4 regions of the Blautia sp. DFI.6.71 genome follow, and region 3 is predicted to be linked to each of the others. Evidence: predicted binding sites of a transcription regulator. Region 3 holds the regulator's gene; each other region holds the start of a gene.
The links. The regulator Rex, encoded in region 3, represses fermentation and respiration genes when NADH is low (regulators of the CRP and FNR family bind a similar motif). The targets are predictions, from matches to a motif close to ATTGTTAANTANTTAACAAT.
Positions count from the first base shown of each region.

Region 1: the regulator Rex is predicted to act here: its motif matches at 3,726-3,745, upstream of gap (type I glyceraldehyde-3-phosphate dehydrogenase).
Region 2: the regulator Rex is predicted to act here: its motif matches at 1,788-1,807, upstream of LJE12_RS02535 (L-lactate dehydrogenase).
Region 4: the regulator Rex is predicted to act here: its motif matches at 2,679-2,698, upstream of pckA (phosphoenolpyruvate carboxykinase (ATP)).

Region 1 covers NZ_JAJDMJ010000004.1:81,115-87,184, reverse strand. Annotated here, with positions in the region: gene LJE12_RS03760 (cation-translocating P-type ATPase) at 1-211, shown strand, start outside; gene LJE12_RS03755 (amylosucrase) at 288-2,399, opposite strand; gene LJE12_RS03750 (histidinol-phosphatase HisJ family protein) at 2,657-3,475, opposite strand; gene gap (type I glyceraldehyde-3-phosphate dehydrogenase) at 3,794-4,813, shown strand; gene LJE12_RS03740 (phosphoglycerate kinase) at 4,972-6,070, shown strand, end outside.
Region 2 covers NZ_JAJDMJ010000002.1:177,032-183,101, forward strand. Annotated here, with positions in the region: gene LJE12_RS02530 (CoB--CoM heterodisulfide reductase iron-sulfur subunit B family protein) at 1-189, opposite strand, end outside; gene LJE12_RS02535 (L-lactate dehydrogenase) at 786-1,736, opposite strand; gene LJE12_RS02540 (threonine/serine ThrE exporter family protein) at 2,001-3,332, opposite strand; gene LJE12_RS02545 (DUF4866 domain-containing protein) at 3,401-4,201, opposite strand; gene LJE12_RS02550 (AAA family ATPase) at 4,408-6,003, opposite strand.
Region 3 covers NZ_JAJDMJ010000015.1:5,856-11,925, reverse strand. Annotated here, with positions in the region: gene alr (alanine racemase) at 1-1,065, opposite strand, end outside; gene LJE12_RS08385 (NAD(P)H-hydrate dehydratase) at 1,143-2,642, opposite strand; gene LJE12_RS08380 (redox-sensing transcriptional repressor Rex) at 2,732-3,379, opposite strand; gene LJE12_RS08375 (ABC-F family ATP-binding cassette domain-containing protein) at 3,640-5,550, shown strand; gene LJE12_RS08370 (NADP-dependent isocitrate dehydrogenase) at 5,667-6,070, opposite strand, start outside.
Region 4 covers NZ_JAJDMJ010000004.1:29,372-35,441, forward strand. Annotated here, with positions in the region: gene LJE12_RS03540 (AAA family ATPase) at 1-847, opposite strand, end outside; gene LJE12_RS03545 (arsenate reductase family protein) at 1,026-1,367, opposite strand; gene LJE12_RS03550 (PIN domain-containing protein) at 1,626-2,390, opposite strand; gene pckA (phosphoenolpyruvate carboxykinase (ATP)) at 2,850-4,454, shown strand; gene LJE12_RS03560 (ketopantoate reductase family protein) at 4,592-5,503, opposite strand; gene LJE12_RS03565 (RluA family pseudouridine synthase) at 5,680-6,070, shown strand, end outside.

The DNA.
Region 1 (6,070 bases), on a different contig from region 3:
TTTTATAAGTGCGGTTGTATTGCAGGATTTGCTGACACTGGGTTCTCTGGAATTTGGAATGATCATTCTGGTATTTGTACTGATGACATTCTCTCCAATCCTGATCGAAACTATTACAGAATGGATCAGGAGGATTTATGAGAAGTCACTGGACAGAGAAGATGAAAATAAAGGATTTTTTGCAAGATTTTTGGAAAGAGTCCAGAAGTAAAAAACGAGGACAATCTGTAAAATATGCAGATTGTCCTCGTTTGCATTATGCGGTCTGCGTTATGCAGATTAATGGTTTATTTCTTTCTGCACAGCCAGAAGCATCCAAATGCAGGGATCATAACACCTTTAGCTTCCATCTCATGTCCTGAGATAAGATCAGTGTATATGCCGTCATCTTCGTTGATCCATGCAACCTTATCCTGATCGCTGAAGTTATAGATTCCGATGAATTTCTCCTCTGCATTTTCGCGTACGATTGCAAGGATAGAAGAATCCCAGGTATCGATTGTACGAAGATCAGCTGTTGTATCAAAAACGCTGTGTGAACTTCTAATATGTTCCAGATGATCCAGTGCGTGGAAAAGTTTTCCCTGTACTGTATCTGCGATATTTCTGTTTGGAGCAAGTGACCAGTTGAATTCTCCTCTGTGAAGATAGCGGGAATCAACTGCCTTGTCAGGATCATCTTTATAAGAATAGTCGTTTACCTGACCAATCTCATCTCCGCTGTAGATTACAGGGATACCTGACTGGGAAAGCATAAATGCATGAAGTGTGATGTCATAGCGCACACTTCTGTCAACACCAGCTACATTTCCTTCAAAACCATATTTCTCAATGCCACACAGAGATGCGGTAGTACCGCAAAGTCTTGCATCACCCAGACGCGGGTCATCATTGTAAAGTTCACCGCGGCCAAATGTATCCGGATATTTGCCTGTAAAGAAATCATTCAGGAATTTCTTATGAGAAACCTCATCGATTGAGAAATTCTTCAGGAAATCATAATCCAGTCCCCAGCCAATATCATCGTGGCAACGCAGATAATTCTGGAAGATGTACTCTTTTGGAAGAGATCCCAGAATATCCAGCTGTCTGCGGAGCAGAGATACATCTTTGGTTGCAACTGTGTGCCAGGTGCTTGCCATAGTAGTAACGTTATACAGGATATGGCATTCCGGCTTTTCAAGTGTACCGAAATATGGAACAACTTTTTCAGGAGCCATGACAACCTCTCCGAGAAGAAGGACTCCCGGGCACACGATCTCGCAGATCATACGCATCATACGTACGATTGTGTGAACCTGTGGCAGGTTGCGGCAGTTTGTTCCAAGCTGCTTCCAGATATAAGGAACTGCATCGAGACGTACGATGTCAACACCCTGGTTTGCCAGATATAACATATTGTAGACCATTTCGTTAAACACAACAGGATTTCTGTAGTTTAAATCCCACTGGTATGGATAGAAAGTAGTCATGACATGCTTGTGAAGGTCATCCAGCCATGTAAAGTTGCCCGGTGCGGTAGTTGGGAATACCTGTGGACAGGTCTTCTCATAGAGAGCAGGAACATCGTAGGTATCAAAGAAGAAATAACGGTCCTGGTATTCTTTTTCACCTGCGCGAGCCCGTTTTGCCCACTCATGCTCTTCGGAAGTATGGTTCATAACGAAATCAAGGCAGATGTTGATGCCGCGTTCATGGCATTTGGAGGTAAGCTCTGAAAAGTCCTCCATAGTACCAAGCTCAGGCTGCACTGTGCGGAAGTCAGCTACTGCGTAACCACCGTCACTTTTTCCTTTCGGAGATGCGAGCAGAGGCATCAGATGAAGATAATTGACATTGCATTCTTCCACATAATCCAGATGTTCCTCCAGACCTTTTAAAGTATGTGCAAAATTGTTTACATACATCATCATGCCTACAAGGTCATTGCGTTTATACCAGTCCGGATCAGCCTCACGCTTTTTATCAGATGCCTTTAATGCTGAATTTCTGCTGTTATAGAAAGCTTCCATATTAGAAGTAAGATCATGCAGATAGGTCATGACATCATCACGATCCTGATATAATTCGCAATATAACCATTTCAGCTCATCATAATGTTTCTGAAAACGTTCGTTATATAAAGTAAGATCAACAGGAACGTCCAGTTTAACAGGTTCCACTTTGGAAGTCTCGACTTTAACAGGTTCTACTTTAGAAGTCTCGACCTTAACAGGTTCTACTTTAGAAGTCTCGACCTTAACAGGTTCCACTTTGGAAGTCTCGACCTTAACAGGTTCTACTTTAGAAGTTTCAACTCTGACAGGCTCAGTTTTGGAAGTAGTCACTTGTAAAATTTCTGATTCCTGCTTTCTGACTGTTGATGAAGAACGTTTCTTCTGGAGTCTTTTTTTAGCCATAATATTCCTCCCTGGTTTATGAAAAATACAGTAACCGGGCAGTGTCGGGACATATAAAACATAAATATGGAGACACCGGACAGTTACGAATATATACAGAAAGCTGCAATTTCCATATCTGCTGTCAGTTTTTTATCATGATCAGCTATGATGCAGACCAGAGAAACAGTATTTGGAGCAGTTTGGAAATTGGGCTTCTGAAATCATATGTAATATTATATTATAGGAACTGCCATATAGGCAAGTACTGACACGTTTTACAGAGAAATAAATTCCGGTTTACGGTCTTTGAAGATTGTATAGTAACGAAAACCACAGGCTTCCAGTACACGGGCAGCTTTATCAAATGCACAGGCGATTTTATCCGGAGTATGCGCATCTGCTCCGATGGTGATGATCTCTCCGCCAAGTTCTCTATAGCGCCTTATTACGGCAGTACATGGATTGGGTTCTCCAAGACCATAATGATATCCGCCTGTATTAAGTTCGATGCCTTTTCCCATGGAAATCAGTTTCTTCAGAATCTCATCCAGAATATCTTTATACCGTCCGTAAGAATATTCCCGGTTCTTGTTAGGACCATAACGGACAACATAATCAATATGTCCGTAAACATCAAATCCGTCATATGCGGAAATGTTTTCAAGAATGGATTCAAAATATTCCATATAACATAAAAATTCCTTACGTCCTTCAAAAAATTCCGGGTAATAAGGATCATACCCATGGACAAGATGGGATGAACCGATAACGAAATCAAAAGGTGTCTGAGAGAGAAGTGAGTCAAAATATTCTCCCAGATGCATCTGCAGTCCCAGTTCAATTCCGAAACGTACCTGAATTTTATCCTTATACATATCTGAAAGTTCAGCCAGCTTTTCTTTGTAAGCCGGAATATCCAGAGAAAAATCCAGATTGTCCGGAGTAACAGGGTAATCCGGATCCAGATGTTCCGTAAAAGTAATTCCCTGTAGTCCCGTTTCAACGGCGCGATGGATCATAACTTCCATAGGCGTATCCGAGTCAGCAGAAAAAGAAGAGTGCATATGACAATCCCACAATATTTGTCTGTCCATAATTTCAGTCCTTTCTTCTGTAAAAACAGTACTGTTATATTTGCGTGTGATATATTATAAATGAATACTGTGTCCTCTTAAATGGATATATCTGCACCTGAAATATCACAATTACAGGCCCGGATCAGTGTATTCATAAAGCACTGTATACACAGTATAACATATAATTTACATTTTTTACTTAATTTTTATCTGTTTTTTGGAAAATGGTCTTGAATTTTTGTTTAGAATTATGTACAATACATTACAGGTTGATGATTCTTTAACAAACAAAGGATTACCATAATTAACCACTTAATTCATAGGAGGAATTTTATCATGGCAGTAAAAGTTGCAATTAATGGTTTTGGACGTATTGGACGTCTTGCATTCCGTCAGATGTTTGGAGCAGAAGGATTTGAAATCGTAGCAATCAACGATTTAACATCTCCTAAAATGCTTGCTCACTTATTAAAATATGATTCAACACAGGGAAAATATGCTCTTGCAGATACAGTAACAGCAGGAGAAGATTCCATCACAGTTGACGGAAAAGAAATCAAAATTTACGCAAAAGCTAACGCTGCTGAACTTCCATGGGGAGAAATCGGTGTAGACGTAGTTCTTGAGTGTACAGGATTCTATACATCCAAAGACAAAGCTCAGGCTCATATCGATGCAGGTGCTAAACACGTTATCATTTCCGCTCCGGCTGGAAACGATCTTAAGACAATCGTTTACAATGTAAACCATGAAACTCTTACAAAAGAAGATCACATCATCTCCGCAGCTTCCTGTACAACAAACTGCTTAGCTCCAATGGCTAAAGCATTAAATGATCTTGCTGCAATCAAATCCGGTATCATGTGCACAATCCACGCTTACACAGGCGATCAGATGACACTTGACGGACCACAGAGAAAAGGTGATTTAAGAAGATCTCGTGCAGCTGCAGTTAACATCGTTCCTAACAGCACAGGTGCTGCTAAAGCTATCGGTCTTGTTATTCCGGAACTGAACGGTAAACTTATCGGATCTGCTCAGCGTGTTCCTACCCCAACAGGTTCTACAACAATCTTAACAGCAGTTGTTGAAGGAAACGTAACAAAAGAACAGATCAACGCAGCTATGAAAGCAGCTTCTAATGAATCCTTCGGATACAACGAAGATGAAATCGTATCCAGCGATATCGTTGGTATGAGATTTGGTTCTCTGTTCGATGCTACTCAGACAATGGTTCTTCCACTTGAGAATGGCACAACAGAAGTACAGGTAGTTTCCTGGTATGACAACGAGAACTCCTACACAAGCCAGATGGTTCGTACAATCAAACACTTTGGTAAATTACTGAACGCTTAATTTTCAGTAAGTGTAAAGGAATAGACTCCAACGAAGGGTCCGGTCTGATTTGGACCGGACCCTTTTCGCGTGGTCTGGAATGACAGCAGGAAATCAATAAGTTACTGTTTACAGATATGCAGTAACTGTTAAAGAATATTATTAAGGAGGCACCACAAATGCTGAATAAAAAATCTGTTGATGATATCAATGTAAAAGGCAAAAAAGTTCTTGTAAGATGTGACTTCAATGTTCCTCTTCAGGATGGAAAGATCACAGATGAGAACCGTCTGGTTGCAGCTCTTCCTACAATCAAGAAGCTGATCGCTGACGGCGGAAAGGTTATCCTCTGCTCCCACCTTGGAAAACCGAAGGGAGAGCCGAAACCGGAATTATCTCTTGCACCGGTTGCAAAACGTCTTTCCGAATTATTAGGACAGGAAGTTAAGTTTGCAGCAGATCCTGAAGTAGTAGGACCTAACGCAAAAGCAGCAGTAGCTGAGATGAAAGACGGAGATGTTATCTTACTTGAGAACACACGTTATCGCGCAGAAGAAACAAAGAACGGAGACGAATTCAGCAAAGAACTTGCTTCTCTTTGTGATGTATTTGTTAATGATGCATTTGGTACAGCTCACAGAGCACACTGCTCTAATGTTGGTGTGACCAAATATGTTGATACAGCAGTTGTTGGTTACTTAATGCAGAAGGAAATCGATTTCCTTGGAAATGCAGTGAACAATCCTGAGAGACCGTTTGTTGCTATCCTTGGCGGAGCTAAGGTTTCCAGCAAGATTTCTGTAATCAATAACCTTCTTGATAAAGTAGATACTCTTATCATTGGTGGTGGTATGTCTTACACATTCTCAAAAGCTATGGGTGGACATATCGGAACATCTCTTTGTGAGGATGATTATCTTCAGTATGCATTGGACATGATGAAGAAAGCAGAAGACAAAGGTGTGAAACTTCTTCTTCCGGTAGATAACAGAATCGGTGATAACTTCTCTAATGACTGTAATATCCAGGTTGTTAAACGTGGTGAGATTCCGGACGGATGGGAAGGAATGGATATCGGACCGGAAACAGAGAAGCTTTTCGCTGACGCTGTAAAAGATGCTAAGACAGTTGTTTGGAATGGACCGATGGGCTGCTTCGAAATGCCAAACTTCGCTCATGGTACAGAAGCTGTTGCAAAAGCACTTGCTGAAACAGATGCCACAACTATTATCGGTGGTGGTGATTCTGCAGCTGCAGTTAACATCCTTGGTTATGGCG
Region 2 (6,070 bases), on a different contig from region 3:
AAGAGCACGTACAGAAGAAAGCTTCGTAGCAATTTCGTCAGTTCCCAGAGGATAAACACCTCCGCAGCACTGCCAGTCTTCGATCTCTTCCAGTTCAAACCCAAGTGCTCTGGCGCTGGCTCTGGCATATTCGTCCAGATCTTTCGCCTTGTTTCTCAGGGTACAACCCGGATAATAACTGTACTTCATACTTAACATTATCCTTTCTTAGTTGTTCAGATAAATTCATGTTGCTCAAATAATGATATCAGGGTCCAAAAGCAATTTGCCCCGATATATAGCGCCCGTAAATAACAGTCGCTAGTCCTTGTCTTTTTTTTAACAATATATGGACAAAAATATAAATCAAGTCTAATACAATTACTTTTTATATCTTTGTTGAGACATAGAAAATAAAAGAGTTCGCACACCCTTCCTCCGCAATTAAAGGAGTGTATCAGCTCGATTTCCGAAAAATATTATATCATATTGACAACATTTTAACAAGAGGTTTTTGATAATTTTTTTATCACGCATCATTGCTCAATTCTTCTGATCTAAATTAATCTTTTTCAGGCAGATAAAATCTTCCGCTTTTCTATTTACTCACAATCATAGTATCTTTCAAAAAATTAATAAAAATATTATTTATATATTTTTTTGCTTTTGATATATGTAAGCCAAAATTCGTCTGTTTCCGCTTACAGTACAGAATTTTGGCTAATAATTAAAAAGGAGTAAACAGTAATATGGATTCAGAAGAACAGGCTGTACCTGTACTTCTGAATGTTTTGTCTGATATATTATTAATTAAGGTCAATCTGAGCAATAATTTCTTTCAGTGCATCTGCACTCTTCTTAAGCTGTTCGATCTCAGCTTTTGTCATTCTCATTGGAACTTTGCCCTGTACACCATTTGGTCCTACCAGAGTTAATGTACTCAGGCATACATCATCGATTCCGTACTCTCCATGCATCATAGTAGATACTGTAGAGATAGACTCTGAAGAAGATACAAGAAGGCTGCAAAGTTTGCATACAGAAGAGGATACTGCATAGAAAGTTGCACCTTTCTTGGAAATGATCTCACCGCCAGATTTCTGTACATACTGAAGCATTGCTTCTTTATCAATCGGTTCAATATCCTTACCGAGTTTCTTCTCAAGGTCGTAATATTCATCCACACTTACACCTGAAATATAGGCACCAGACCACGGAATAAAGGATGTATCTCCATGCTCACCGAATACATAGGCATGGATATTACTCTGTGCAATCTGGAAATGTTCGGATAATCCGCAGCGCAGACGTGCAGAGTCAAGAATTGTACCGGAACCAAGGATCTGGTTTTCTGGAAGTCCGGAAATCTTTGTAAATACATAAGTCATGATATCAACCGGATTGCTTACGATCAGATAAAGGGCATTTGGAGCTGCCTTTACGATCTCCGGTGTGATAGATTTGAGGATATTTACATTTGTCTGTGTAAGTTCAAGTCTTGTCTGTCCTGGTTTACGGGCAATACCGGATGTGATGATAACGATGTCAGAATCCCTAGCATCTTCGTAGTCTCCGGCAATGATAGAGATAGGATCTCTGAAGCAGGTTCCCTGGATAATATCCAGAACTTCACCTTCTGCTTTCTTTTTGTTGATATCGATCAGAACAATTTCAGATGCGATATCCTGGCTTGATAAAGTGTACGCGATGGTAGATCCGACACTGCCGGCTCCAATGATAGTAATTTTACTGCTCATAATCTTAATACTCCTTTTCTCCTAACAAAATTGACGCCTTAATGATAACACATTGTCAAAAAATTGACAAGAGCTTTTGTACAGAAACCTGAACAATTTTTTCGTTTAAATATTTGTTTGGAAGCATAAAATTGTTTGTTAGTTTGATATAATTTTCACATTTTCCTATTGGAGTAGATACTTGCACGAACAAATCCCCAACCACTGCTTATTGCTTTTTGCAATTTAAGCAGTGGTTGGGGATTTCCCTGATTTTTGATTCGGTTAAGTACAGTATCTGAAAGCTTTATCTGTCAGAATACGTGCAAAGATTAGCCCTAATGGCAACGCTGCAATGATAAGGATCGCAGACGCAAACCAGGATGCAGCTACTGATAATGACATAATACCAAGATTATAAAATCCTCTGTATAAATATAATCCCGGAACCATGATAACGATTGAGGGAACTGTTACAGATATCCTTGGATATCCGACTTTATTCTTCAGCAGAGACGCCAGAAGTCCCGCAGTAAGTGCACCAATAAATGCGGCTGCAGCAGGAGGAATATTTGCAAGGTCTACCAGTTCCAGTCTCAGAGTATTGGCAACTGCTCCTATCCCGGCTGCTGCGACTGCCAGACGAACCGGGCTGTTAAACATGATAGAGAATCCAAACACTCCGCAGAAACTTGCAAGAAGCCTGAATAAGATCCACTGCTCTGTTGACAGTGAAAGTTTTATAAAATCTACAGGTTTCAAATGCAGGATCAGTGCCATGATCCATGCTGACATAGTAGCTACCAGAATAACGATCAAAGCATAAGTCAGACGTTCTATTCCTGAACGCATATCCAGTTTTGCAAGGTCAATACCACTGGTAATAAACGGAAATCCCGGTATGATAAAGAGCATTGCACAGATATATCCCGCTTCGTGCTGAACAGAAATACCAAATAATATTTCTCCAAGTTTGAGCAGACCTGCATATGCAAAACATGCCAGAGATACAGAAGACACAATACATAAGAACAATGTAAAATGGTGTTTGGTCAGTTTGCAGCGGAGATAATTTCCAATTCCTGCCCCGACAAATGCACAGAACATCTCGATCGGACCGCCCCCAAGAAGGAATGTAAATCCGCAGCATGCGATCGCTGCAGCAAGTCCCAGTGCAGGCGGGGAATATAGACCATGTGTTTTTTCAATATTGTCAAGAAATGTATGCAGCTGTTCTCCTGACATATGTTTTCCTTCTTTTTCAAAGTTTCGGATAAAGTGTTCCAGACGATTTAACTTCAAAGTATTTACGCCTGTATTAGTCAGGCACAACGACTGGGTAAAACCATTTTCTCCGTCATAACATGTATATTCAATGGACATCAGACCAATATCCGCCGTACACGTAATGCCAAGTGCTTCTGCCAGTGTATTCATGGAACTTCTCACTCTCCATGCTCCGGTACCGCATGAGAGAAACATAATCCCCACACGTCCGATAACGGATGCTTTCTCTGCGATGCTGGAATCTACAACTGGTACATTTTCCCCATTTTCATCTGTATACTCATGCCAGGCAACATCCATATGGTTCTTTTTAATCACTTCCTGCGGCATTTTTCTCACTTCCTCATTCTATATTGTCAATCGGATAAAATCATCCGCTTTGCTACTTGCTTGATTTGTTAAAGCTGCAGACTGTCATTTCCTGCTTTCTCCATCATTTTCTCTCTGCATGCCAGTACGATTCCGTCAATCTCGTCTAAATGCTGCAGCATTTTTTTCTCAAATTCATGGATAGGAAGAAGAATTCCAATTTCATCATAGGGTTTATCCGGATTCTCTTTCTTCAGACCTGTTTCCTGTCCGTAGTATACCATGGCTCTTGGGGCTTCTTCCTGAATCTTCTGGAAAGCATCCCATACAACGGCATATGCCTGTGCTTCTGTCAGACCCAGTTTACAGGTGTCGGGAAGTGCATAAAGAGCCAGGACACCACGTTTACGGTTATCTTTTTCTTCTGTAATGTTCAGACCTTCTGTATAGGTACGGACAAGATCATAACCATCTGCAAGATACAGTGCAGATCTGGGGGCACATTCATGATGTTCATATGTTTCCTTGAATTTTGCATATTCTCTGGCTGAAACCTTTTCCCCGGGAAGAAGTTCTCCGGCTGCATCTGTAAGGAGCACCGGGTTCTCTCCTGCTTTTCCGTGGAATTTCTTCGGGATCAGATAAGCCTCCCTTAACAGGTCAAACATACTTCTGCCGCATAATTCCAACAGCAGTGCACTGATATCACCGTTCTGGTACGCATGAAACAATACCTGCAGGAAATGATCTCTGTCATTATCTGTCAGACGATGGTCGTCATCTATATGGTCATAAAAAACTCCGCTTAATCGTCCGGATGCTTCCGGCGAAGCCAAAATTTTAGAAAAAATTGTTTCTACTGCTTCTTCTCTTGGCAAAACTGTACTCATAATTAACTTCCCCTTTCCAATCGTTTCAGATTCTTTTTTCGGTTTTCATTATAGTCTTGCTTTTAGTAATGTCAACATAAAAAGAGGGAATTTTCTGATATCAATTTTACATAGATGCAAGCTAAAAATTATATAAAAAAGACATTCCATCCACTGGGGTAGAATGTCTTTTCTCATAACTTATATGATTCTTTTGAAGTTACGTTCTATATACACAGTGGAAACCATTTTTCGATTACACACTGATGTACTTTTTCTTTTTTATCGTAGTTGATCCCCACCAGCAAAATATCTCCTGTATACTGCTGTAATGACTCTGGATATTTTCGTTCTTTTATCTGATTCAGAGCAGTTTCTGCGTCTTTGTTCCATTTCAGTTCGACGAGTAATGCAGGATAATAGTCTCTGTACAGTGGTTTGGGGATGAAGACGAAATCTGCGAAGCCTCTTCCTGTCGGGAGTTCCCGGATTGGCTTAAAATAGTATTTTATTGCACTTAAGTAGGCAATGCTGAGTACGCTGCTCAGGGAATTCTCGTTATTGTACTGAATCACTGATGTGTATTCTGCATGGATTTTCTCTATCTGTTCAGCAACTGTTTCTGCATCCATTTCCCAGGTGGCTTCCAGTAGTTTCTCAGATTCCTGCTGGAATTCAATCAGTTCGTTCCATTTATTTCGTTTGGTGGCAGCACGAAATTCCTGACGGATTTCTTCATTGGGAATGTAAGCTCTCTGGGTTCTCTGGTCGTAGGCAAGGTAACCCAGGTGGATCAGCAGAGTCAATACATCATCTTTGTCTGCGAAGCTGACCATATCATTCTGAAATTCATTGACATTTACTTCTACAGAGGAACCGGACAGCATCTCTATAATGGATGTCCGCAGACCATCAAAATCCATGTTGATCAGTGGCAGGATTGACAGATAGGTTCCTGTCTGTGACCAGTAGCTTTGAAATGTTCGCATGATTGTCAGATTTACTAACGCATTGGGATTATATACATGGTAATCTCCAAGACGGTAACCATCGTACCACCGCCTCACTTCTGCAAAATCTATCTCATATTTTTCACACAAATCGATTACTTCGTCTTCATTAAAACCGATATATGGTGTCAATGGGCCGGCATTAAGCATTGTAAACTGGGTGAAATTATTTAAGGCAGACTGGGTTTTTAATTTCTTTATCGGTAAAATTCCGGTCAGATATGCAAGTGCGATATATTTTGATGCCTCAATTCCTTTAAACATGTTTCTGAGAAAGTCAATATACATTTCCTGTGCTGCCTGATTATGGGCTTCATCACGAATCAGAACATCCCATTCATCAATGATTACAATAAACTGTTTTCCTAATACAGTATTAATGCGTGCCATTGCTCCATATATAGTGCTGTTTTCCACCAGATTGACTTCAGGATAAGTCTCTCTTAATTCGGAAACAACGATATTCGTGATATATGAAATTAAATTCTCACTGGAACCTGCTGATATACAGCACCATTGTACATCAAAATGAATGACATCATATTTATTTAAATGTTCGTAAAAATCCGGACATTTGCTGATTTCCAGTCCTGAAAACATTTTTTCAGTGTCGCATCCTTTACTGTAATATGCAGTCAGCATATCTACAGTAACAGATTTCCCGAATCTGCGCGGACGACTGTTACATATAAACCTGGCATTTGTGCCCAATACTTTATTTGTGTATTCCAATAATCCCGTTTTGTCTATATATACTTCTGAATTGACTGCACACTGAAATGCTGCAGCATTCGGATTTACAAACATACCCATTATCTCACCCTCCCTCTTTATTATTGATAGCTTTTCTGTCTTCTTATACAGCATCTTATAACCTCCT
Region 3 (6,070 bases):
ACAGAGATCACCAATCTCCTCAATACCGATAAACTCATCCCCGTCTCTGCCGATCAGTGTTACCTCATCGCCCTTCTTCACATCACCAATCTCAGTCACATCTACCATAAACTGGTCCATACAGACTCTGCCAAGGATCGGAGCCTTTTGTCCATGGATCAGAACCCAGCCTTTATTGGAAAGCTGCCTGGAATAGCCGTCTGCATAGCCCACCGGAACAGTTGCCACACGAAGCTTCCTGTCAGCCACATAAGTACCGCCGTAGCTGATCGCTGCTCCGGCAGGAACGTCCTTCACATAAGTCACATGACTCTTAAGTTCCATAACCGGCTCAAGCTTTACAATATCTCTCTCCACCTCAGAAGAAGGATAAATTCCATAAATTGTGATTCCGGCGCGAACAATATTCAGATTTGCTTCCGGCATACGTATGATGCCCGCACTGTTAGAACAGTGATGCAGAGGAATTTCCACTCCTGCCTCTTCTACGCGTCTTGAAAAATCCAGATACCGCTCCAATTGTACCATAGCCGGACTTCTGTCATACTCATCTGCTCTTGCAAAATGAGTAAACATACCCTCAATCTCAAGATTTGGAAGTTCTGAAATTTTTTTAATTTCCTCTACATTTTCCTGTGCATCCGCAAAACCGATCCTGGTCATTCCTGTGTCCAGAGCAATATGAATATGTACAGTTTTTTTCTGCAGAACCGCTTCGTCTGAAAGTTTCCTTGCCTCCTCATATTCGCACACTGCAGGACGGATCTCATAACGGACAAGTTCCGGAAAATATTCATCAAAAACAATTCCAAGGATCAGGATTGGTTTTGTAATCCCGGCTTCTCGCAGATGAATCGCTTCTTCCGCAGTTGCAGCCGCAAATCCCCAGATATAATCATAATCCTCAATGAGATGTGCAACCGGCACCGCGCCATGTCCATAAGCGTCAGCCTTTATGACTGCGATCATCTTTGTCTCTTCTGCAATATTTTTTCTCATTTCCCGGAAATTATGTTCTACTGCATCCAGTGAAATGACTGCTTTTACTCTGCTATCTTTCTTCATAATAATTTTCCTCTGTTATTTTTTCATGTTAATATCTGCAAATTGTTTCACAGATTTACTGCCTCAAAATGAATATCCTATCTTAGTATTTCCGGCAGAAAACAGATGATATCTCCTGCGGTCATCCCTCGCTGCCCTACTGTTTCAGCAGCCAGATCACCTGCCAGCCCATGCACATATACACCAAGTGCAGCCAGCATAACAGGAGAAAATTTCTTTTCTGCTGCCAGATACATACACTGTATACCGGCAAGCACACCGCTTAACACATCTCCACTTCCCGCTGTAGCCATTCCTGCATTACCCGAAATGTTCAAATACATATCTCCAAAAGCATCTGCCACCACAGTACAGGCATCCTTCAGAACGCAAACCGCTCCAGACTCCTTTGCATAATCAGCTGCGGTCTGTGCCAGACAATCCTGGATCTTACCGATTTCTTTTCCGCACAGACGACTCATCTCACCAATATGAGGTGTCAGGATCACATGTTCCCCGATAAAACGCTTCCAGTTGTCATGGACTGACAGAAGATTCAGGCCATCTGCATCCAGAATTACTGTTTTTTTACACTCAGCTGCCTTCGCCAGAAACCACTGAGCTCTTTCCCTGCTCTGCGCTCCGGTTCCAAGACCTGGTCCTATCACAAGCACATCACACCAGTCAAGCATTGCCTGGTTTTTTTTCTCATCAAAATCACAGGTGATCATGGCTTCCGGCAACAGTGTCTGCAACGGAATCCTGTTGGCCTCCACGGTCTGAATTCTCACCATTCCCGCAGAGCTTTTCAGAGCAGCTGCTGCACTCAGATATGCAGCTCCGCACATTCCTTCGCTGCCAGCTATAAGAAGAACCTTACCGAAGGTTCCTTTATTTCCATAGGGAACTCTCTCCGGAAGCATTTTCAAATCTTCACGTTCCAGATGATGCATACAGATTTTCTTTCCGGGTATGGAATAGATTCCGATATCCGTAACAACGATCTCACCGCCATACATGCGTCCGGGATAAAAACACAGCCCTCTTTTGCGAAAAGCAAAGGTAACCGTAAGATCTGCCCGGAATGCAATTCCCTTCTCAAATCCGGTGTCTGAGTCAATCCCGGATGGAATATCCACAGCTACTTTATACGCAGATGCCCGGTTCATTGTACTGATAAGCTCTGCATATTTTCCCTCTACAGGTCTGCTCAGTCCAACCCCAAAGATGGCATCTACTATAGTAGTATATTCATCCGGATCCAGGTTATGCACCCGGGGCACCTGATAATATTCTGCTGTTTTAAGCTGTCCGGCAGTTTCAGCAGTCATTTTCTCTTCCTTACCCGCAATATAATACCAGGTTCTGACTCCTCTCAACTGAAGCAGTCTGGCAATCGCCAATCCGTCTCCGCCATTGTTGCCGGTTCCGCAGACCACAAGGATTTTCTCTTTTTCTTTATTCTTTAATCTCTGTACAATCTCCTCAACCGTCTTTAATGCCGCCCTCTCCATAAGTACCGGAGACGATATCCCGGCTTTCTGAATCGTATTATGGTCCAGTTCTTTCATCTCAACAGCAGTTACAATCTCTCTCATCTGTTCACCTCCTGTTTACAATAACACATTTACATACAAGACAAAAGCTGTGATCAGATGACCACAGCCTTGTGTTTCACAGTTATCCCTTACATTCCTTCATGTTCCTTTCTGTACTCACTCAGGTTATAGGACAAAGTCATAAGACTCTCTGAAAGATGTACGTTCTCTACCATTACATCCTCCGGGGCATCCAGATCAATATGTGCAAAATTCCAGATTGCCTTAATTCCATTATCAATTAAAATCTTTGCCATCTCTTTGGCTTTGTTTTTAGGAAGAGTCAGGATTGCAATCTCAACCTCATTCTCCTTCAGAAACAAAGGAAGATCGCTCAACATCTGAATCTCAATTCCACGAACTGCAATCCCCTCAAGTACAGGATTGACGTCAAAAATACCAACCAGCTTAAATCCGCGCTTTTCAAAATCCACATAATTGGCCAATGCCTGTCCCAGATTACCGGCACCCAGAATAATCATCGGATGTACAGTATCCAGCCCAAGGATTTTACCGATTTCTGTATACAAATAGCGTACATTATAGCCGTAACCCTGCTGACCAAAACCACCGAAATTATTTAAGTCCTGACGAATCTGGGAAGCCGTCACATGCATCTTCTTGCTAAGATCATTTGAAGATATACGCTCTACATTCTCCTCCATCAATTCACCGAGGTAGCGGTAGTACCGCGGCAGACGCTTGATTACCGCTTTCGAAATTTCCTTAGCTTCCACAAATTTTCCCTCCTTAGCTTATCTATGTCAATTATACCCAGATGTTATTTTATTGTCAAATTAAATTTGTACTTTTTGACCAAATATTTCTGTATTTTTTTATCAATTTCATTCTGAAAAATTCCCCGGAATATCATATTTTCTTCCATACATCTATCCGATGCCTTCTTTTCCCTGGACAAAATCTCTTAAAATGCTTTCAAAAACAGGCATTTTCGATTATAATAGTACGCGGACAAATTACAAACGGAGGAATTCCTATGATTTTATCATGTCAGAATATCTGTAAATCCTTTGGCGAAAAAATCATTCTCAAGGATGCCAGTTTCCATATAGAAGACCGCGAAAAGGCAGCTCTCATCGGCAATAACGGTGCAGGCAAGACGACTCTGCTGCGAATCATTATGCATGAGCTCTCCCCGGATTCAGGAAACGTGGTACTTGCCAAAGATAAAAATATCGGCTACCTTGCCCAGTATCAGGACATTCATGGCCATCATACCATTTACGAAGAACTGATTTCCACCAAACAGCACATTATTGATATGGAGAACCGTCTGCGCTCTCTGGAACAGGAAATGAAAACCACCACCGGAGATGCTCTGGACAGCCTGATGAATACTTACACAAGACTGAGTCACCAGTTTGAACTGGAAAATGGTTACGCTTACAAAAGTGAGATCATGGGTGTATTAAAAGGTCTTGGTTTCACAGAAGAAGATTTCGAACGCCAGATAGAAACTCTTTCAGGCGGCCAGAAAACCCGCGTAGCTCTGGGTAAACTGCTTCTTGCCAGCCCTGACATTCTTCTTCTGGATGAGCCTACCAACCATCTGGATATGGAGAGTATTTCCTGGCTGGAAACCTATCTTCTGAATTACCCGGGTGCTGTATTTATCGTATCCCACGACCGTTACTTTCTTGACAAAGTCGTAACAAAAGTTGTGGAAATCGAAGCAGGAAATATGCGTATGTACAGTGGCAACTATTCTGCCTATGCCCTGAAAAAAGCCCAGTTGCGTGACGCCCAGTACAAAGCCTACCTGAACCAGCAGCGGGATATCAAACATCAGGAAGCAGTCATTGCCAAGCTGAAATCCTTTAACCGCGAGAAATCCATCAAACGTGCGGAAAGCCGCGAGAAAATGCTGGATAAAGTCCAGCGCATTGATAAACCACAGGAGATTCAGAATCAGATGCGCATTTCCCTGGAACCAAGATTTGTCAGCGGAAATGATGTCCTTACTGTGGAAAGTCTTTCCAAATCTTTTCCCGGACAGACACTTTTCAGTGACATCTCCTTTGAGATCAAACGTGGAGAACGTGTAGCCCTGATTGGCAATAACGGCACAGGCAAAACCACCATGTTAAAGATCATCAATGGGCTGATCGATGCAGACAGCGGCAGATTTACTCTTGGTTCCAAGGTACAGATTGGCTACTATGACCAGGAACACCATGTTCTTCATATGGAGAAAACTATTTTTGAGGAAATCTCAGATGCTTATCCCACACTTACGGAAACAGAAATTCGAAATATGCTGGCAGCATTCCTTTTCACAGGGGATGACGTATTCAAACTGATCTCCGCTCTGTCCGGCGGAGAAAGAGGTCGTGTTTCCCTCGCCAAGCTGATGCTGTCCGAAGCAAACTTTCTGATCCTCGATGAGCCCACCAACCATCTGGATATCGCTTCAAAAGAGATTCTTGAAGAGGCATTGAACAGTTACACAGGAACAGTATTCTATGTTTCCCACGACCGTTACTTCATCAACCAGACAGCTACCCGGATCCTGGATCTGACCAATCAGGCAATTGTAAATTATATCGGAGATTACGACTATTATCTGGAGAAAAAAGAAGAGCTGACGGAAAAATATGCTCCGGCTGCCGCTCAGGCTGTGACAGAAGCAAAGCAGGCTTCTGATAACAAGCTTTCCTGGCAGCAGCAGAAAGAAGAACAGGCCCGCCAGCGAAAACGAGAGAACGAACTAAAAAAAGTAGAAGCCCGCATTGAAGAACTTGAAACCAGAGATAAAGAGATCGACGAAACCATGATTCTCCCGGATATCTGCACAAATGTGGCAGAATGTGCGAAACTCAGCAAAGAGAAAGCCACCATTACCGAAGAATTAGAAGGATTATATGAAAAATGGGAAGAACTTGCATAATGCAGGTTCTTCCCATTTTCGCAGTTTATAACTTTTTACAGGTTTCTCCGCTGCAGTGTGATCCTGCCCGGAGAACTTTATAATGTTATAGAAACATTACCGGATAATTTCTGACATTATAAAATTTCATCCAGTCTCTCTCTGATGGCAAGGATGAAATCTTTACTGTTCAGTACTGTCACATCCTCAAGAGAAGTGATCAGCGCAAGGTCTTTTGTCATCTTACCGCTTTCAATCGTCTCCAGAGTCGCCTTCTCCAGTTTATCAGCAAATTCCATCAATTCTTTATTGTCGTCCAGCTCACCTCTTTTTCTCAGAGCTCCGGTCCATGCAAAAATAGTTGCTACAGAGTTAGTAGATGTCTCCTCACCTTTCAGATAGCGATAATAATGTCTCTGTACAGTTCCATGAGCAGCTTCATATTCGTAATATCCCTGTGGAGATACCAGTACAGATGTCATCATAGCCAGAGAACCAAATGCTGAAGAAACCATATCGCTCATAACATCTCCATCATAGT
Region 4 (6,070 bases), on a different contig from region 3:
CAATATATTTAGATAAAAAATAGTCATGTGTAGAAACAAAAATCTGTACACCTTCTGTCTCCAGCATGATCAACAATTCAGCCAGCACCGGAATATATTTCGGATTGATATTTGCTTCTGGCTCGTCCCAAAACAAAACGGATCCCTTCTCCAGTGTCCCGTTTTTTATCAACTGCCATAAAAGAGCAATTTTACGTAATCCTTCTGCTACCAAATTAAATTCTAACTTTGCCTGTGTACCAGGTTTTAAATAAAAACGATCCTCATGCAATGTTACTTTCCCATTACTGATTTTCTGTAAAATATCCAGATATTTTTTCCTTACAGTTGAATCCACTCCTCTGGAAATATCAATTTTGGCAGCCGCAATAATATCCAGATACGTATCATCAAATTCCACATTTCCCATTTTTACTGCAGCATCCAGATTCCAGGCATTTGATAAAATCTCTTTTGCCGGAATAAATACGCTTGTGAGATCAGACATCTGCTTTTCCCATTTCTCTTCTGAATTAATCTCTGCATCCCATTTTCGTGTCTTGGTTGAAAATGTCATTCCTATTTTGGCAGTATCAGATTCCACAGAAACCATGGCTTTATTGCTTCCACTCTTTCCTCTGTTTACCAGACGTCCAATTCCAGACTGATCAGGACGAAATAACATTGTTGTTTTCTGCGAAAAAGACACATCATGTTTAGAAGCCTGACATGCTGCATAGGCTAATTTCATAATATGAGTCTTTCCCACACCATTTTCACCAACTAATACATTTAATCCTTCACAAAAAGGAATCTTTATATCTTCAAATACTGTAAAATTCTCTGCTGCAATCTTTGTTAATGGCATTTCCATCACCTCAATATTTCCATTTTTATAAATCAGTTCATTATATCTGTCGCACGACAATATAATATAAAGTAACTTCTATAATAATTTTATATTATAACACATATAAATATGTCAAACAGCTATTTTCTTCGATATAATATTGTAAAATCTGAAAGCTTGTAAAAGGCTATAACTATCACTTCCAGCTCTTCCAGATCTCCGGCTGATATCCTACTGTCGCCTGTTTTCCGTTTCTTACCACAGGGACTTTGATGATGCTCTGGTTTTCGAGAATTTTCTCTGCCTTGTCTTCCTCTGCGATATAAGTGATCAATGCCAGCAGGTCTTTATCCTTGCAGTCAGTATCTATCAGTTTATCATAACCGCCAATTGCCTGGCAGACAGATTGGAATTCTCCTTTACTTAAGCCTTTTTCTTTCATATCTATAAACTGATATTTAATTCCCCGTTCTTTGAAATAGCGTTCTGCTTTCTTGCTGTCAAAGTTTTTCTTTGTTCCGAATATTTGTATATTCATAGTCTAATGCTTTCTCCCATTTTTTTAAGAATTATTGTTCCTGCTATATTTTCTCTTTTCCTGCCTGTTCATTTTAAATTTCCATCCATTTCACATTTTTTTCAAATTCTCACCACATATTTCTCACATTTTCCGGTTATATTATTACCTGTACAGAGCAAAGAGTAATTGCAAATAAAACTTTTTCTTTTTCATACTTTTGCCGGGAATCAATAAGGTTCCCGGCCTCCTTCTTTTATTCCGTTATTTTTTATTCCGTTAGATTTTCTTTTTAATATGGTTATAGATGTTCAGTCCTTTTGTCTGTCCGTATTTGGAAATGATAGATCTGTAAATCTGCTGCTTTCTGTTTTTGTCTTCTGCATTTTTCTCCACAGTTGTAGAAACATAGTTTACTACTTCCTTTGGCATGCCTGCCTTGTCGAGAACCAATACTAATTCCTGCTGTAATTTCTTTGTTCCGGCTTTCATGTCAATTATCTTTTGTTTTGGCTTTTTTGTATTCTGATTCTCTGATTGTTTGACAGACTGCTTTTCAGATTGTTCATTCAACTGTTTTTCTGTTTTCTGATCAGTTTGTTCTGCCAACTGTCTGTCTTTTTCTTTACTGGTCTGTTTTTTTACCTGTTTTCTTGTCTGTACCTGTTTTCCGGAAATCTTCTCGTTTCTGGAAATTTTCACATTTTCTTCTGCTTTCCAGAATTCTATAATATGGTCAAATCCTGTATCCTTACTGATTACAACAATTTTACATTCTTCATCCTGACCTGTGCACTCTTTTCCTATCAGATATCCCAGATAAGAGCCCAGATGCATATCTGCTGACTGATTTCCTGTCGGTACTTTATGCGTGATCAGTTTTGACTCTCCGTGATCATTGATAATATCAAGGTCTATTTTTCTGCTGTTGTCTGTATAAAAAAGATGGATAATATCTGTTTCCCGTAATTTTTCGCATCCTTTGAAGCCTTCACTTCCTACATTTTCATAATCAATTAAATAATAAGTTTTGATAATCTTCATCCTCTCTTTATTTGTTAATGTTCACTCCGTTCACAGTAACCTTTATTTTTCTCTGCTGTATAATACTCTGTCATTTTCAGCCGGATAATTCTTTCCTATTTTAACATGCATCTTTCTTCGGCACAACCACATAGTGGCAGCTCTCCTGGTTAGTATTTCCTGGTTGTCTTTCCTGCCTATTCCAGTCAGACAGAATATTATCATATCCACGAATAGTATTCCCATATTGCCACTATAATAAATTTACATACCTTTTGTGAAAAATGACGGTTTTTTCATCAAATTTGAGTTGATAAATCTTTAACAAATTTCAAAAAAAGGCAAAAATCCTGTTGATTTTAAGCGTTAAATATGTATAATAGTAAAAGAGAAGCGATACCCATTCGCTTTTATGGTAAGGTATCTTAAGCCTGTTTAAACAGGCGCTTTCATTAACGAAGAAAAGAGGTTAAACGTAAGATGGCAAAAATCGATTTAAGCAAGTATGGCATTACCGGAACTACAGAAATTGTCTACAACCCTTCTTATGAAGTATTATTTGAAGAAGAAACCAAACCGGAACTGGAAGGCTTTGAAAAAGGTCAGGTCAGCGAACTTGGTGCAGTTAACGTTATGACAGGTATCTACACAGGACGTTCTCCTAAAGATAAATATATCGTTATGGATGAGAACTCCAAAGATACAGTATGGTGGACAACAGACGAATACAAAAACGATAACCATCCTGCAACTCAGGAAGCATGGAATGCAGTAAAAGAAATCGCTAAAAAAGAGCTCTCCAACAAGAGACTTTTCGTAGTAGATGCATTCTGCGGTGCTAACAAAGATACTCGTATGGCTATCCGTTTCATCGTTGAAGTTGCTTGGCAGGCACATTTCGTAACAAATATGTTCATCCAGCCAACAGCTGAAGAACTTGAAAACTTCGAGCCAGATTTCGTTGTATACAACGCTTCCAAAGCTAAAGTTGAAAACTATAAAGAATTAGGCCTTAACTCTGAAACAGCTGTAATGTTCAACATCACAACTAAAGAGCAGGTTATCGTAAACACATGGTACGGCGGAGAAATGAAGAAAGGTATGTTCTCTATGATGAACTACTTCCTTCCACTGAAAGGCATGGCTTCCATGCACTGCTCTGCAAACACAGATATGAACGGCGAAAACACAGCTATCTTCTTCGGTCTTTCCGGAACAGGTAAAACAACTCTTTCCACAGACCCGAAACGTCTCCTGATCGGTGATGACGAGCATGGCTGGGATGACAACGGCGTATTCAACTTCGAAGGCGGATGCTACGCTAAAGTTATCAACCTTGACAAAGAATCTGAGCCGGACATCTACAATGCGATCAAACGTAACGCTCTTCTTGAGAATGTAACACTTGATGCTGAAGGCAAGATTGATTTCGCAGATAAGAGCGTAACAGAGAATACTCGTGTATCTTATCCGATCAACCACATTGAAAACATCGTTCGCCCGATCTCTTCTGCACCGGCAGCTAAGAACGTAATCTTCCTGTCCGCAGACGCTTTCGGAGTACTTCCTCCAGTATCTATCCTGACAGAAGCTCAGACTCAGTACTATTTCCTGTCTGGATTCACAGCTAAACTTGCTGGTACAGAGCGTGGAATCACAGAGCCTACACCTACATTCTCTGCTTGCTTCGGACAGGCATTCCTTGAACTGCATCCGACAAAATACGCAGAAGAACTTGTTAAGAAAATGGAAAAGAGCGGAGCAAAAGCTTACCTCGTTAACACAGGATGGAACGGAACTGGAAAACGTATCTCCATCAAAGATACTCGTGGTATCATCGATGCAATCCTTAACGGAGATATCCTCAACGCTCCTACTAAGAAGATCCCATTCTTCGATTTCGAAGTTCCAACAGAGCTTAACGGCGTAGACACAGGTATCCTTGATCCTCGTGACACATATGCTGACGCTTCTGAATGGGAAGAAAAAGCAAAAGATCTTGCCGGAAGATTCATCAAGAACTTTGCTAAATACGAAGGAAACGCTGCTGGTAAAGCACTTGTTGCAGCTGGTCCTCAGTTATAATTATAATTGCTGAATTAAAGTTAATTATAATTAAATTATAATTTTATTGTCCAAATGAGTACGAAAGGGATGCGAGTAATTCGCATCCCTTTTTCATGTTGTTTCGGTGGTCAAGCGGATATTCGCAATCCGCTTCGCTACAGGGCTCTGAGTTTTTCTGCCACTTTCTCATATGCGGGTACCGGAACGTGATATTCTTCTCCCATTCTTACTACTTCGTAAACTAATCCGTCAATTTCGGACTGTTTTCCTGCCATGATATCCCGCTGCATGGAAGTGGTTGCTTCCGGTGCGAGGTTGGAAAGGATTTTTAAATTTACTTCTGCCATATCTTTCTGGAAAGGAACTCCCATGGCTTCTGCAAGTGCTGCGATTTCTTTTATCATGGTCTTAAAAAGTTCTCTGGCTTCGCCTTCTTTCTGGAAATCTGCGGCAGTTGCGTGGTAATAGAGTCCTGCTGCCCCGATCGGGGATACATAGGAAAATTTCTCCAGTGCTTCACGGCGGATGTTTTCCGAAAGAGTCCCGTCGATATGACTGTCACAGAGGTCTTTCTGAATCTCTTTCAGTTCCGGTCGGAATTCTGCTTTGTCTCTTACGCCGAATACAATGTGCAGGATCTGTCCATGCTGGAGAAGTTTTCCCGGTTCTTTAATGTTGGCAGAAACATAGATGCAGCCGTCCGTTACCAGAAGATCCGGCAGTTCTTTCTGCATTTTTCCACCTGTTCCATATATATTCAACACTGGAATTACGATAGTATTTTTCCTGGCAATGCGTTTGATAAACGGAATCGTTTCCTGTAAGGAATAGCCTTTTACGCAGACAAAAATTACGTCCGGATGCTCTGCATAATGCTCCATATCTGTAGCAGGAATGCTTATGTTTTCCTCTGTTTTATCCCACATTTTCTCCAATGTAAGACCCTGTTTCTGGATCTTTTTCAGGTGTTCGCCTCTCGCGATCAGGGTTACGTCCTTGCCTGCTTTTTTCATATAATATCCGGTAACACCACCGGTTCCTCCGGCTCCAATGATTAAGTATTTCATATTTATTTTCTGCCCCGCTTTCATTGTTTTGATTCTTATATCATAGCACAATTGCAATTTTTCTTCAGTATATTTTATGCATTACGCTGACATAATTTTGCATTGACAGTTTATTTTTTGCCCTGTAATATCAATGGTATCAATATCAGAATATATTACACAGGAAAAGTATTAAGATGGAACGATATCTGGAATTTAGAATAGATGAACAAACTACAGAACTTAAAATGGAAGCATTTCTGAAAAAGAATGCAGGACTTACAAAACGGCAGATCAGCCAGGCGAAGTTTCGACCGGACGGGATTACCAGAAACGGAGTTCGCTGTCGTGTAACTGAGACAATATATCCAGGCGATGTGATCCGCGTTTGTCTGGAGGAAGCCGGGACTGCTTCTGCGCATCTTGAAAATTATAATGACGGAATCAAAAGTAAAGATTTGTCGGATTTCCATTCCAACAAAGCTTCAGCTCCAGTTTCCGAAACTTCTTTTTCTCTGAATATTTTATATGAAGATACGGATATTCTGGCAGTTGATAAACCGGCAGGAATGGTTACGCATCCGACGG